Regions from separate parts of the Virgibacillus sp. M23 genome, predicted to be linked through region 1. Evidence: riboswitches for the same ligand, from Rfam matches in the RefSeq annotation. Region 1 holds a riboswitch; the other holds the start of a gene.

Region 1 (8,132 bases):
ATGGGCAGTATTGGACTTTGTCTTATGTCGCAGACTTATCTGAACTAATCAAACCTTCTGTCTAGTTTCTGTTCGTCAGTTCAGAAGTTTACGCCCAGCTTCTTTCAGTCACTACCACACGATAGCCATTTCCATGCGCTAACAGTTCCTACTGCCAAGCTTGTAGCAGACTTTCAACGCCAAGTTTTCATCCATGCACGGTGCATAACTAAAAAAAGTATAACTCCTTCAAATCGAGAAGTTATACTTTTTAATCAAAAGTAATACTGTTAAACCAACAAAACCTAACTTTATTATTCTTAAGAAAATCGTACAAAATTAATAGCATTAAATGCTATATATATTTCTTGAGGCCCATAACCACTATTATCGTTAACGATTACCAATTGTGAAGTTACCTTTAGAAGCGTACCTTCTATTAAATTATTATCAGTAGCTATTTCAGCATCAGAGCCTATACGCGTTAAAAGTTCGGCAAAAAGATTTATTTGGAACATCTATATTCCTCCTTTATAGCTCACTAATAAGCTCAATTTTATACAGTCTCACCAAAACTTGGTCGCCAGATCCCTCGATAATGACAGTATAATCATTCTTAACCTGATCAACTGTTCCCGTTACCATTCCAAAAGCAGTAGTAATTTGAACTTGTTCATTTATTAAATTTAGAAGTACTTGTTTAATTTTAGAAGGAGTAAGTGCCAATTAGATTCATCCTTTCTATAATAAATTTCTATTTACCATATGCTACATTTACTAAGCTGTAAGGGCATTTATTTCTATGGATCACTAATTCCACCATTATCATATAAACATAAATAAAATAATAGATGATAACCTATCAAATAAGCCTATTAAAAAAAGGCGCTTTAAATGGTAGACGCTATATTCCTTTTTTCCCATGACAAATAACAATATATTTGTTATGCTTGATTCTGTTAGTTGCTGAAAGCATAATTAAATTCACAAGTTACTTAACTACTAGGGGTGCCCAATATGTGGGCTGAGAGGAAACACGTGACGTTTCTAACTCTTATGGACCTGATCTGGTTAATACCAGCGGAGGGAAGTAGTAGACGCAACGTCTTTCTATTTTCTTACACAAAGCCAGGTCCATGGAGGATCTGGTTTTTTTCATAAGAACAGAGTGGATGTATATTATGCTTTGCTGTCTACCTTTAGCATCCATAGCTACTGGGGAGAGGCGTGTAGGACGTAAGCTATACCGCATATTGTCGGTAATTCCTATTGTTGTCCTATGCTCACTTTTTATAGAAAGGAGGGAATAAGTGAGAAGAACGCACGTATTAACATTGATGGCAATTTTCGTAGCAATTGGAACATTAGGAGCACAATTCTTATGGTTTCCTGCTGGAATTGCTAAAGCGTATCCAGTGCAGCACGCAGTAAATGTAATGGCGGCAGTAATACTGGGACCTGGTCCAGCCGTAGTCATAGCTTTTATGATTGGAATTTTACGAAATATGCTGGGGATTGGTACATTACTTGCTTTTCCGGGAGCAATGGTTGGTGCTTTCCTTGCTGGGCTTTTTTATCAGTGGTTTGGTAGAAAGCTGTGGGCTGTGATCGGAGAAAGCATTGGTACTGGTATTATCGGATCATTCATAGCGGTTCCATTTGCTAAATTGTTTATGGACAGTGCTGCTGGCGCTTTCATTTTCATGCCATCGTTTTTGGTAAGTAGCATAACTGGCGCATTTATTGGCTGGTTCATTTTATTACGAGTAAAGCAAGAAGATACGATACGCGTACAAGGAAACTACTAGGGGCGCTTTGTTGCTGAGATAAGGACTTTTCCTTTGTCCCTTTGAACCTGATCTGGATAATACCAGCGCAGGAAAGTAGTGGGGAACATATTATTATCCTCTATTTATCTACTTTTACACCTCTAGTGGCTTCCCATAATAGAAGGAGGCTAAATATGAATTTCACTGATCAATTAAGAGAAGAAAACAATGATATTTTCCAGCTTATTTTTAATCATCCCTTTGTTCAGGGGATAGGGACTGGCGAGATTTCTAAAGATGCGCTCGCACATTATATTAAAGCGGACTTTGAATACTTAAATGCCTTTATGCAAATTTATGGAATAGCGCTATCCAAATCAAAGAAACGTGATGATATTGCTTATTTCTTTGATCAAATAAATTTTATATTAAACGATGAAATCCACCCACATCATAACTTCTGCAATCATATCGGTGTGGACTATGCGTCCTTACAAGGACACCCTTTGCCACCTACTGCAGATCATTACATTAAACATATGATGTATCATGCACAAATGGGAACGTCTAGTGAGATACTAGGAGCTCTACTTCCATGCCCTTGGACATACTTAGAAATTGGTAGGGAATTAATGGAGCAGTATAATCCTAATAAAGATCACCCTTTTTACGATTGGATTAGTTTCTATGCAAGTGGTGATGTAGATAATACCACCTTTGAATTGAGAAAACGGTTGGATATACTTGCAGAAAATGCTGCCAAGGATGAAAAAGATCTCATTAGAGAAGCTTTTCGAAAAAGCTGCCAGCTGGAGCTTAAATTCTGGGAAATGGCCTACACATGTGAATCATGGCCAAACGCAGAAAAGGTGAACAGCTAATGGCTAGCATACCTTGCGCGCTGACTATTGCTGGAACAGATCCGAGTGGCGGTGCTGGCATACAGGCAGACCTAAAAACATTTCAAGAACTAACCGTATATGGAATGTCTGTAATCACCTCTGTTGTGGCACAAAATACAACCGGTGTGCAAAACGTACACCATCTACCTGTTACGATGATAAATGAGCAACTAAACTCAGTTATATCAGATATGCCTGTGCATAGCATAAAAACAGGTATGATTGCGAACAAAGATATGATGCAGGTTATTGCAGAGCACTTGTCCAAATCAGTTGTGAACTATGTCATGGACCCTGTCATGGTTGCAACTAGTGGCGATCCATTAATATCGGAAGATGCTCGATCGTTTCTCAAACAGCAGCTATTACCATTAGCGACTGTAGTTACTCCTAATATTCCTGAAGCACAGTATATTACAGGACAATCTATTGATAATACAAGTGATTTGCAAGAAGCGGCTTTCGAGATCGTCAAAAGCTTTGGAGCACGCGCAGCACTTGTTAAAGGTGGCCACCTGCAAGGTAAAGCCGTCGACTATTTATATGATGGGAATAAGCTTTACACGTTCGAAGCAGAGCGGTTTCAAACAAAGAATACACATGGTACAGGTTGTACGTATTCAGCGGCAATTACTGCTCATCTAAGTAAAGGTCTACCACTTTACGAAGCTGTAAAGCAGGCGAAACAGTATGTAACAGCTGCTATTCAATACTCCTTTTCACTTGGTGCCGGTAACGGACCTACAAATCATTGGGCGGTACGCAAAGAAAGGGTGGAACAATGACACAATCCATTATTCAAGCAGTTAGAGAACAAAAACCATTGATCCATAACTTAACCAATGAAGTAGTCATGAATTTTACAGCTAATGGTCTGTTAGCCTTTGGTGGAGCACCGATAATGGCAAAAGCAGAACAAGAGGCTAAAGAAATGGCTACCGCTGCGAATGGTGTACTTATTAATATTGGTACAACAACTTTAAACGAGCTATCAGCTATGAAACTAGCAGGAATAGCCGCAAATAAAAAAGGTATCCCTGTCGTACTTGACCCAGTTGGCGTAGCGGCTACAACCTTTCGCCAAGAAGCTGTAAAGCATTTGCTACACGAAGTACAGTTTACCGCAATCAAAGGTAATGCTGGCGAAATGGCACAGCTTGTGGAGATCCCTTGGAAAACAAAAGGTGTTGAGTCAATTGGGGACGGTAATCTAGAAGAAATTGCCGTTAAAGTTGCCAAAGCCTATCATACAACTGCTGTAGTTACTGGTGAGACGGATGTAATTTACAGTGAAGGGAAAATAATTCACAACACGACTGGTCATGTATGGCTAGAAAAAATTACTGGTGCAGGCTGCTTATTAGGAGCTATTCTAACTGCATGCTTAACAACTAATCATGCTCTAGAAGCTAAGGCATTGGCAGCAGTACAGTTTTATGGACTTGCTGCTGAACACGCGGCTTCTCAAGAATATGTGCTTGGTCCTGGAAGCTTCTTACCAGCATTTATAGACGCCCTTTCCAAAGACTTAGATCAATTGAAAGGAGTTAATTAATCTTTGCAGCTAAAGGATGCTCTAAGAAAATACTTTATTATGGGTAGTCAGAACTGCCATAACGATCCAAAGCATATTTTGGAACAAGCAGTAAAAGCTGGTATAACAGCATTTCAATTTAGAGAAAAAGGAAACGGGTCATTAACTGGTTATAAAAAATTTATTTTAGGAAAACAACTTCGGAATATCTGTCAAAACTATCGTATACCTTTCTTCGTTAACGATGACATAGAACTTGCTGAAATATTAGATGCAGATGGTATCCATGTTGGTCAGGATGATGTATCTGCTCTGGAATTACGTAGGCGTTTTCCAAATAAATGGGTCGGCCTTTCTGTATCAAATAAAACAGAATTAGTAAATAGTCCCATTTCCTCTGTTGACTATTTAGGAGTGGGGCCAATATTTTCTACTACAACAAAAGAGGATGCTAAATCAGCGATTGGACCGAATTGGATAAAAGATATTAAACAAGCTTATCCCTCCCTGCCAATTGTGGGTATAGGTGGTATCACTACAGACAATGCAGCTTCTGTTATCCAAGCGGGAGCGGATGGGGTTGCGATCATATCCGCTATAACCCTTGCAGAAGATATTAATAAAGCTGTTCTACAATTATAGTAGTAACAATCTATATTCAAAGAGTGCAGAAATAGCACACAAAACAATTAAAGCTGTGCCCAATAAAAAACAATCGGCACAGCTTTTTTTACGCTTGCTTTTTCGTCAATCCTGCGACTCTTTATACGAATAAAAGCAAAGCGCCCGATTAGAAACGTAGCGACTGGAGCGAGAGAAAGAATCATGGTGAGCTTCCGAGCCAATAATGACTTAGATTAGAGCGATTCGTGAAGTCGCATCGTTTCTGGTCGCTGAAGCTGGCCGCGGCTCAACACGCCCATATTTATCCACTTGAATAAAAAGAACCCGTAGCTCCAAGCTACAGGCTCATCAACATAAATCTATAGTTCATATCGCTTACAATGGTGTTTACTCCCCGCTTTACACCCATTCACACCGGAATCTGGTGACACTGCTGCCGATGCTGAAATAGACGAGAAAAGAAGCATGGTAAGAATGGAACTACCCAGCAATAACTTTTTCATTGTTTTATCACTACTCCTTTTATAATAATCTATCTACATTTTACTATACACTGTCACTCTCTAATTGTATATAAAAATCAGAATTTTGGTAATATAGTAGCAATCCTATTACATAAAGTAGCCTTTAGAACTACCATAACGACTGCAAGGGAATAAGCACATAGCTCTATAGATAATAAACTGTTCGTAAAAACTTCAGCATGATTAACCGAAAAGAGACTGAAGCATTCCTGCCTCCTTCTATTTATTGAAGATTATCAGCATAGGCAGTCATCGCATCTCGCATGAATACAGCTAAACCATTACCATATTGATCGATATTTTTTGTGAAACGTTCATCATCTACATATAGTTGGCCTAGTCCTTTAAAAGCTTCTAGTGAATACGTTCCTATACGATTTAAGAATTGATACCATTCAGCAATTCGTTCTTGAGCAATTTCAGAGGCAGGATCTTCATGACGAACTTCGGCTAATTTACGATAAATCGCATGGAACGTTTCCTCAAACTCTTTTTTTTCAGCTTTTGTGAAGCTATTAAGTTTTGCATTCGATTTATTAACTGCTTTATCCCCCCAACGCTCTCGCGCTTCCTGTTCATAAGGATTATGACTAAAGTCAAATCCGGCAAATTTTTCTTGATTACTCATTACAATCTCTCCTTTTTTATACTTTAATGTTTTATCAATCGTTCCAATCATTGTATTGATTCGCCTCCTTTTATCAAGCAGCATTTTGCGATGCATCTCTAAGGCCTCAGCTTGATTAAAAGAAGGGCTGTCAATAATTTCTTTAATTTTCTTCAAAGAAAAATCAAGTTCCTTAAAAAATAAAATCTGCTGCAAACGTTCTAGATCATTCTCTGAATAAATGCGATATCCTGATTCGGTTGTTTGTTCGGGAGTCAATAGCCCAATTTCATCATAATGATGTAGTGTGCGCACACTAATCCCAACCAAATCAGCTACTTCCTTTACTTTCATAGCTGTTAACCTCCCTGTAAACTTACTATAAAGTATAACGTAACGTTAGAGTCAATAGAAAAATTAATTAACAGCATATTTAAATTCTAAATACAGGTTACCAATCGCTATATCCAAACAAAAAGAACTGGAACAAAGAATTTCAGTAAAAAAAAGCAGAACTATCATTCGAAATGTTTTGGTAACATTCGAATCCATCCTGCTTTTCTAGTTCTAAACTATTTGTTGCTGTATTGAAGCACCATTCAGCGGCTGTTTACACGCTTGATTCATGATTCCGTATTCCGTTTATATACAAAAAAATACAGGCTTAATGGCCACCAAAGAATGGCGAAAATCGGATAAATGGCCCAAATGGTACCTGGTGAGTAAATAATATTTACCATTATAAAAAATAAACAAAGAAGTAATGACGCATGGAGTGAAAAAGTAAAATACGTACTTCTTCTCACATGATACACAGATAGCGGCCACCATAATACAGCAAAGGCGGGAAATATAACCCAAGGAGTATGCGGAGAGACTATTACGTTTAGTAAAAAATAATAAAGAATAGCAACGCCACTACCAACAACTGCAACTCGTAATGTCTTGGCTTTAGCCCCTAAGAACACAAGAATCGGCCAGTAAACCAACGGAATAACTGTATACGAAACCCATGGATACGTAGGAGTACTTCTTATGTTCTCAATGATGAGAAGAATTAATAGTAATGTACTAGTAATAATAGCAAATAACGTCTGTTTCTTCTGCTTATAGCAATACAACCCTAACGGGAAAACTAACATTACAACGGCTGGGTACATAAACCAAATATGTTCTACACTTGTTAACATATTTACAATAAATAGAAAAATAATTGTCATTACTGAGCCTGTAACTAAAAAAGCCAAATCAATTTTTTTCACATTGTGTTCCTCCTCACTTTTTACGCTTCCAAGAAAAGTACATTGTTAGCGGCCACCAAAGTACTGCAAATGTTGGATATACAAACCAAATGATATCTGGTGTGTAGTAAAAGTTAATAAATACGAACAAGGAAATAATCAGAAGACTACTCCATATGGAATACCATAAATTAAGCTTAGGCAAATTCCTCTTCACAGGTTGTTTTGCGCTTAATTCTTGCTTTAAATCTTCAATATCCCCAAAATCAACAATAGCTTTATTTATCGCATCCTCCTCTGCCTTTCCTTGTTCCATCAAATCCCAGACCTTTTCTTCAAGGTTTTGGGTTATTTCTTGCATAACTGCGTTTTTTTGTTCACTTTCAGGAATGTTTTTAAATAATTCCTCAACATATCCAATAATTTCTTTCAATTTAATCCCTCCATAAATAAATCAATAATTTCCTTTGTTTCCTTCCATTCTTGAACAGTTTCTTTTAAATAAGCTTTTCCAAGAGTCGTTATGCGGTAATACTTTCGTTTTCCACCTCGGGAAACACTCCCAAAATAGGACTCAATTAGATCCTTTTTTTCCAGTCGCTGAAAAACTGCATATAAAGTAGCTTCCTTTATTTGAAATCTGTTATCTGTTCTGGAACTGATCTCTTTCGATATTTCATAGCCATAGCGATCCTCTTCACAGACTAAACGTAAAATTATCGATTCCAAGTGACCACGAATAATATCACTTCTTATCATTATCACACTTCCTTATTTTACAACTATTCTATCTGATAGAGTAATCATACGATAAATTACTCTATCTGTCAAAGTAATTTTTCAACCTCCTACATTAAAAAAAGACTGATAAAAAAATAAAGAAACAATAAAAAACGAACACCTAATTAGTTGAAATTAATTATTGTTCGTTTTTTTGATTAGGATCATTCAT
Region 2 (8,132 bases), on a different contig from region 1:
ACATGAACAAAAAATCAATAACAGATCTTGAGCTAAAAGGAAAAAGAGTATTTTGCCGAGTTGATTTCAACGTTCCAATGAAAGATGGTAAAGTAACTGATGATACTAGAATCAGAGCAGCATTGCCAACTATTGAATATCTTTCTAATCAGGGAGCAATAACAATACTTGCCAGTCATCTAGGACGTCCTAAAGGTGAAGTTGTAGAGGAACTACGCTTAGATCCTGTTGCAGACCGATTAAGTGATTTAATCGGTAAAGAAATTGTGAAGACGGATGCTGTTTACGGAGATGAAGTAAACGAAGCTGTTTCACAAGTTAGCGATGGAGACATTGTTTTAATTGAAAATGTTCGTTTTGAAGCTGGCGAAGAAAAGAATGATGAGAATCTTGTACAAGCATTTGCAAGTATGGCTGACTACTATGTTAATGACGCATTTGGAGCTGCACATCGCGCTCATGCTTCAACAACAGGTATTGCTGAGAAGCTTCCTGCTGCTGCAGGTTTCTTAATGGAAAAAGAAATTGAAGTATTAGGGAAAGCATTGGATAATCCGGAACGACCATTTACGGCAATAATTGGTGGAGCTAAAGTAAAAGATAAAATAAATGTCATTGATAATTTACTTGATAAAGTAGATAATTTAATTATCGGCGGCGGTTTAGCTTATACCTTTATTAAAGCACAAGGGTACGAAATTGGTAACTCTTTGTTAGAGGAAGATAAGATCGAACTCGCTAAGGATTTTATGAAAAAAGCAGAGGATAAAGGTGTTAATTTTGTCCTTCCCGTTGATGTGATTGTAGCAGATGACTTTGCGGAAACGGCTAATACGAAAGAAATAGCAATTGATCAGATTCCTGCTGATTGGGAAGCGTTAGATATTGGACCGGCAACAAGTAAGAAATATGCACAAATCGTTGCTGATTCGAAACTAATCATCTGGAATGGACCAATGGGTGTGTTTGAAATGGAAGCATTTGCCAATGGCACAAAGGCAGTTGCAAATGCATTAGCAACGACAGAAGGATATACTGTAATTGGCGGTGGCGATTCTGCTGCTGCTGTTGAAAAATTTGATCTTAGTGAAAAAATGGATCATGTTTCAACTGGTGGTGGTGCATCCCTTGAATTTATGGAAGGAAAAGTGCTACCTGGTGTCGAAGCATTAAGTGATAAATAATAAAACATAATGAGGTGAGAAGATGCGCAAGAAAGTAATTGCTGGAAACTGGAAGATGAACAAAGTTTCAACAGAAGCGAATCAATTTGTTGATGAAGTCGGAGCAGAAATACCTGAAGATAAGAATGTAGAGGCAATTGTTTGTGCGCCATTCCCATTTTTAGCATCTCTTGTTGATAAAACAAAAGATACAAATCTTAAAGTTGCTGCACAAACGATGCACTATGAAGAAAGTGGAGCTTTTACCGGTGAAGTAAGTCCAGTTATGCTAGAGGATTTAGGTATAACGCATGTTGTACTTGGACATTCGGAGCGACGAGAATATTATAATGAAACGGACGAAACGGTGAATAAAAAAGTTCATGCTGCATTTAATCATCATTTAGTTCCAATTGTTTGTGTTGGTGAAACCCTAGAACAGCGTGAGGCAAATGAAACAATGGATCATGTCGAAAACCAAGTGATTAAAGCTTTAGAAGGTCTATCAGACCAACAAGTGGCTGAAACGATCATAGCTTATGAACCGATTTGGGCAATTGGTACAGGTAAAACAGCTACAAGTGCTGAAGCAAATGAAGTATGTGCATATATTAGACAAGTTATTGCAAAACTTACTTCAAAGGAAACAGCAGACCATGTAGTTATTCAATATGGTGGAAGTGTAAAACCAGCTAATATAGAGGAGTTACTAGCACAATCCGATATTGACGGTGCATTAGTTGGTGGTGCTAGCCTTCAACCAGAATCCTTCTTACAATTAGTGGAGGCAGGTAAAAAATGAAACAGGATAAATTAGCAGCATTAATCATCTTGGATGGCTTCGCTCTTCGTGATGAGGAAAAAGGAAATGCTGTAAAGCAAGCCAATACTCCTAACTTTGATCGTTATTGGAATACCTATGCTCACAATCAATTAACAGCATGTGGTGAGGCAGTTGGTCTACCTGAAGGGCAAATGGGAAACTCCGAGGTCGGGCATTTAAATATTGGAGCTGGGCGCATCGTTTATCAAAGTTTAACTCGTGTGAATTTGTCCATTAAGAATGGCGAGTTCTTTGAAAAAGAGGCCTTTAAAAAATCAATAGAAAATGCGAAGAAAAACAAAAAAGCATTGCATGTTTTTGGATTGCTTTCCGATGGAGGCGTGCATAGTCATATCAATCATTTATTTGCTTTATTAAAACTAGCAAAAGATAATGAGTTGAAAGAAGTGTACATCCATGCATTTCTTGATGGACGAGATGTTGGTCCGCAAACAGCGAAAGAATATATTAAACAAACGCAGGATAAGATCAAGGAATACGGTGTTGGTCAATTTGCAACCATTTCAGGCCGCTATTATTCCATGGATCGTGACAAACGTTGGGATCGTGTGAAAAAAGCGTATGATGCAATGGTATATGGAGAAGGACCAGCATATCAAGACCCAATAGAGGTTGTTGACGATTCATATGCAAATGAAATTTACGATGAGTTTGTTATACCATCTGTCATCACAGATGAAAACGGTGAAGCAGTTGGGAAAATTAAAGATGGAGATTCTATAATCTTTTATAACTTCCGTCCAGATCGCGCTATTCAGATTTCACGTACCTTTGCAAATGAAGATTTTCGTGATTTTGATCGTGGTGAGCACGTGCCAAAAAATTTGGACTTTGTAATGTTAACGAATTTTAGTGAAACAGTCGATGGCTATGTTGCTTACGAACCTGTTAACCTAGATAATACAGTTGGCGAAGTATTATCTCAGCATAATTTGAAGCAATTACGTATTGCTGAGACAGAAAAATATCCACATGTCACTTTCTTTATGAGTGGTGGTCGTGAGAAAGAATTTGATGGTGAAAAACGTGTATTGATTGATTCGCCAAAGGTTGCAACATATGATTTAAAACCAGAAATGAGTGCTTATGGAGTGACGGACGCGTTGCTCAAAGAACTTGATGCTGGTGAACACAATGCAATTATCTTGAACTTTGCTAACCCGGACATGGTTGGACATTCTGGTAAATTACAGCCGACTATTAAAGCAATTGAAGTAGTTGATGAATGTCTAGGGAAAATTGTTGATAAAATTAAAGAGCTTGGCGGGAATGCCATTATTACTGCTGATCACGGTAATTCTGATGAGGTAGTTACGCTTGAAGGTAAGCCAATGACTGCTCATACGACAAATCCTGTTCCGGTAATTGTGACAGAAGAAAATATAACATTACGAGATGGTGGGATTTTAGCTGATCTATCACCAACCTTATTGGATTTACTAGGTATTGAAAAACCAGAAGAAATGACTGGCGAATCATTAATTAAATAAAAGGAAATTAAAGGAGAGAAAAATTATGCCATACATTACTGATGTATATGCACGTGAAGTATTAGACTCACGCGGTAACCCGACAGTTGAAGTGGAAGTATTTACAGAATCAGGTGCCTTCGGTTCTGCACTTGTGCCAAGCGGTGCATCTACCGGTGAATACGAGGCTGTGGAATTACGTGATGGTGATAAAGATCGTTATCTTGGAAAAGGTGTTCTAAAAGCAGTTCAAAACGTAAATGAAATAATTGCACCTGAATTACTTGGGATTGATGTTACTCGTCAGAATATCATCGATGCGTTAATGATCGAATTAGATGGAACTGAAAATAAAGGCAAACTTGGTGCTAACGCAATTCTTGGTGTATCCATGGCTGTAGCACATGCTGCTGCTAGTTATCTTGAAGTACCGTTATATAACTACCTCGGTGGATTTAATGCAAAAACCCTACCAACACCAATGATGAATATTCTTAATGGTGGTGAGCATGCCGATAATAACGTAGATATTCAAGAGTTTATGGTTATGCCAGTTGGAGCAGAAACGTTCCAAGAAGCACTACGTACGGGTGCTGAAATTTTCCATTCATTGAAAAATGTATTAAAATCAAAGGGGTATAACACAGCTGTTGGTGACGAAGGCGGATTTGCACCAAACCTTGCTTCTAATGAAGAAGCTTTACAAACAATTGTGGAAGCAATTGAAGCTGCTGGTTACAAGCCAGGAGAAGAAGTGAAGCTTGCAATGGATGTTGCTGCTTCAGAAATATATGAAGATGGTAAATATAATCTAAAAGGTGAAGGTGTTGTTCGTACTTCTGAAGAGATGGTTGATTGGTATGAAGACATGATCAACAAATACCCAATTATCTCCATTGAAGATGGACTAGATGAAAATGATTGGGATGGATTTAAAGTATTAACAGATCGTCTTGGTGGACGAGTACAGCTTGTCGGAGATGATTTATTTGTAACAAATACTAATAAGCTTTCCAAAGGTATTGAACAAGGTATTGGAAACTCTATCTTAGTAAAAGTTAATCAAATCGGTACATTAACAGAGACGTTCGAAGCAATCGAAATGGCAAAACGCGCTGGCTATACAGCGGTTATCTCACACCGTTCAGGAGAAACAGAAGATGCAACGATCGCTGACATTGCTGTAGCGACTAATGCAGGTCAGATCAAAACAGGTGCACCTTCTCGAACAGATCGTGTAGCTAAATACAATCAACTGCTTCGCATTGAAGATGAGCTAGCAGGCATGGGTGAATATGCTGGTAAGACAGCGTTCTATAACCTAAATAAATAGGGAAGAAAACCTCTTAAGGTATGGTGGTTATACTTTAAGAGGTTTTTTATAGGTTTATCCCACACATATAACTGGCAGTAATAATCCACTTTAAGCAATAAAGTAAAACCACTATGGGGAAGTGGAGGATCGATTGCCGGTAAATGTCCGGTCGGTTCAAAGGATTTTAGGTCTGTGGTGCTAACAATCAATGTGGGATAAATAAAACCCCCACTGATTAAAGTGTCACTTTATGCAGAAGTTGCTTCTATGTTCATAGAAGTTTCTATATTTTTTGAGTTTCTTAAACTTGATTAAATGGACGAATTATGTCATAGTTACTATGGAATTAATAATAGAATACTAAAGTTGTAGGGGGACCAGTGTTGCTGGTTGAGATTGTATCCGTAAGGTACTGACTCTTAGAACCTGATCTGGTTTAAACCAGCGTAGGGAACATGTTTGATACATCAAATATTAAGTTGTATATGCCCTAATGGTGATTAACCATCTAGGGCATTTTTTATAGTCTAAGAAATTATAAAATTTGCGTGTTGAGCTGCGTCCAGCTCCAGCGCCCAGAAACTAGGCTACTTCATCATGAATCGCCCTAATCTAAATCATCATCGGCTCGCAAGCTCACCGTGAGTCCTTTATCTCCGTTGAATCGTCGCTGCGTTGCTAATCGGGTGTTTGCGCTTTTATTCTTAGCGAAGGAATTACAGTCAAACAAGATGATACATACGCTGTTCCTTACAATGAGAAAGGTATTCAAGAGGAGGAAAACATTGAAGAAGCTTTTACTGCTTAGTTTAGGGATTACACTGCTTATATTAACGGCATGTGGTACAGAAGAGAAAGAACAAAGTCAGCAGAACAATGACTCAACAGAAAAGAAAAAGATCTCTGTTGTACTTGATTGGACACCAAATACGAATCATACAGGATTATATGTTGCAAAAGAGAAGGGATATTTTGAAGAGCAAGGCCTTGATGTGGACATAATTATGCCTGGTGAAGCGGGAGCAGATCAGTTAATTGCATCTGGTAAAGCAGATTTTGGTGTGAGTTATCAGGAGGGGATTACTGAAGCTCGTGTACAAGATATACCGATTGTTTCCATTGCTGCTGTTATACAGCATAATACCTCAGGTTTTGCCTCACCCAAGAATAAACAGATTACTACACCTAAAGATTTTGAAGATAAAACATATGGTGGCTGGGGAGCTCCGGTAGAAAAAGCGGTTCTAACCTCACTCATGCAGCAGGAAAATGCTAATGTAGAATCAGTTGATATTATCAACATGGGCGATACGGACTTTTTTACTGCGGTGAAAAGAGATATTGATTTTGCGTGGATTTATTATGGTTGGACTGGTGTAGAGGCAGAGCTCCGTGATGAAGAAATTAATATGGTGTATTTAACCGATTATTCGTCAAATTTAGATTATTACACGCCGGTTTTAGCTACCAATGAAAAAATGATCAAAGATGATCCAGAAACAGTTAAGCAATTCTTAGCTGCAGTATCTAAAGGTTATAATCTAGCAATTGAGCAACCAGAGGAAGCCGCTGATATCTTAATTAACGCTGTTCCTGATTTGGATGCAGAATTAGTAAAAGCAAGTCAAGCTTGGTTAGCGTCAAAGTATCAAGATGATGCGGACCAGTGGGGGAAACAAAAGCAAGAGGTATGGGAGAATTACGCCAATTGGATGTATGAGAATGAGCTGTTAGATAAACCGTTAGATAGTGAAAAAGCATTTACAAATGAGTTTTTACCAGAAACAAAGGAGGAATAAATGATGGCAGATGCACTAGTTAGTATTCAAATTATCCCGAAAACGAAAAATGGTGAAGATGTTATTCCGTATGTGGATGAAGCGATTAAGATTATCGATCATTCCGGAGTTAAGTATCAGGTAAGTCCACTAGAAACTACAATGCAAGGTGATCTTGCAGAACTATTTGGAATTATTGAGAAGATGAATAAAAGGATGACTGAAATTGGTTGTGAAAATGTTATTTCACAGGTGAAGGTTCTTTATCAACCTTCTGGAGCTTCCATGGAACAATTAACGGAGAAGTATCGCTAATGAGAAGATTGCGAGAAAAGGGATGGCGACCAGCTCTGGTCCTCATCCTTTTCCTTATCAGTTGGGAAATAGCTTGTCGTATTTTTTCGATCCCAGCTTGGCTACTACCTGCTCCAAGTGTAATATGGCAAGAAGCTGTCAATGGCTGGCCAAATTATGCTAGTCATCTACAATCGACTATCCAACTATCGATTATCGGATTTATGATAGGCAGCAGTGTAGGTACGCTCGTTGCTGTTTGTCTTCATCTCATTCCGACAGTTAGGGAAGCCTTTTATCCATTATTAATAATATCACAGAATATACCTATTATTATTTTAGCTCCCTTATTAGTAATTTGGTTTGGTTTTGGAATATTGCCGAAATTAATTGTTATTACACTTGTTTGTTTTTTTCCAATAACTATAGCAGCTTTAGATGGATTTAGACAAACAAGTGGAGAACTGAAACACTATATGCAAATGACAGGTGCCAGTAAAGGGCAAATCTTTCGTAAGCTAGAGTGGCCATATGGATTACCTTCTTTGTTTAGTGGTTTAAAGATATCGGCGACATATAGCGTAATGGGAGCGGTGATATCTGAATGGCTTGGTGCAAGTGAAGGAATTGGAGTATATATGACTTTGGCATCTTCGTCTTTCCGAACAGATCGTGTCTTTGTTGCTATCTTATTTATAGTGCTGTTAAGTTTATTGTTTTTTGGTTGTATTTCATTAATTGAAAAAAGAGTAATTAAATGGAAACCGGAAGAAGGGAAGATCAGTGAGTAACTTAGAACTTGTAAATCTAACAAAAAAATATGGGGAAACTACTATTCTTAATCGTATTTCATTAACGGTGCGAAACGGAGAGTTTGTTTCGATTGTTGGACCATCAGGAAGTGGGAAGAGCACGTTATTTCGACTGATTGGAGGGATTACCTCACCTAATTCCGGTACGATTAAATTAAATGGAAAAGAGATTATCGGCAAACGGGGATTCATCAGCTATATGCCTCAATCAGATTCCTTACTTCCTTGGCGTTCGATTTTACAAAATGTTGTCTTAGCGGCAGAAATTGCAGGTAGAAAAGATGAATTAGAAGCAAAACGAATGCTAGAACGAGCTGGCTTAAAAGGATATGAAAATGCATATCCCCATGAATTATCTGGAGGAATGAAGCAGCGCGCTTCTTTTGTACGCAGTATTTTAAGTCCCCAGCCTGTTATTTGTTTAGATGAACCATTTTCCGCATTGGATGAATTTACC

The links. Region 1 has a riboswitch for thiamine pyrophosphate ahead of tenA (thiaminase II). Riboswitches for the same ligand answer to the same signal wherever they lie in the genome.
Region 2: another riboswitch for thiamine pyrophosphate. It lies ahead of RVS70_RS07070 (ABC transporter substrate-binding protein); the one in region 1 lies ahead of tenA (thiaminase II).

Annotation. Positions count from the first base shown of each region.
Region 1 is NZ_JAWDHA010000010.1:66,368-74,499, reverse strand. Features, by position in the region: gene RVS70_RS06330 (hypothetical protein) at 300-497, opposite strand; gene RVS70_RS06325 (DUF2642 domain-containing protein) at 511-705, opposite strand; TPP riboswitch at 974-1,085, shown strand; gene thiW (energy coupling factor transporter S component ThiW) at 1,290-1,787, shown strand; TPP riboswitch at 1,776-1,878, shown strand; gene tenA (thiaminase II) at 1,943-2,629, shown strand; gene thiD (bifunctional hydroxymethylpyrimidine kinase/phosphomethylpyrimidine kinase) at 2,629-3,435, shown strand; gene thiM (hydroxyethylthiazole kinase) at 3,432-4,205, shown strand; gene thiE (thiamine phosphate synthase) at 4,209-4,826, shown strand; gene RVS70_RS06295 (hypothetical protein) at 5,168-5,311, opposite strand; gene RVS70_RS06290 (MerR family transcriptional regulator) at 5,556-6,293, opposite strand; gene RVS70_RS06285 (hypothetical protein) at 6,563-7,201, opposite strand; gene RVS70_RS06280 (permease prefix domain 1-containing protein) at 7,215-7,613, opposite strand; gene RVS70_RS06275 (PadR family transcriptional regulator) at 7,610-7,939, opposite strand.
Region 2 is NZ_JAWDHA010000012.1:28,704-36,835, reverse strand. Features, by position in the region: gene RVS70_RS07090 (phosphoglycerate kinase) at 3-1,184, shown strand; gene tpiA (triose-phosphate isomerase) at 1,207-1,965, shown strand; gene gpmI (2,3-bisphosphoglycerate-independent phosphoglycerate mutase) at 1,962-3,497, shown strand; gene eno (phosphopyruvate hydratase) at 3,523-4,809, shown strand; TPP riboswitch at 5,152-5,261, shown strand; gene RVS70_RS07070 (ABC transporter substrate-binding protein) at 5,577-6,590, shown strand; gene RVS70_RS07065 (MTH1187 family thiamine-binding protein) at 6,594-6,884, shown strand; gene RVS70_RS07060 (ABC transporter permease) at 6,884-7,654, shown strand; gene RVS70_RS07055 (ABC transporter ATP-binding protein) at 7,647-8,132, shown strand, end outside.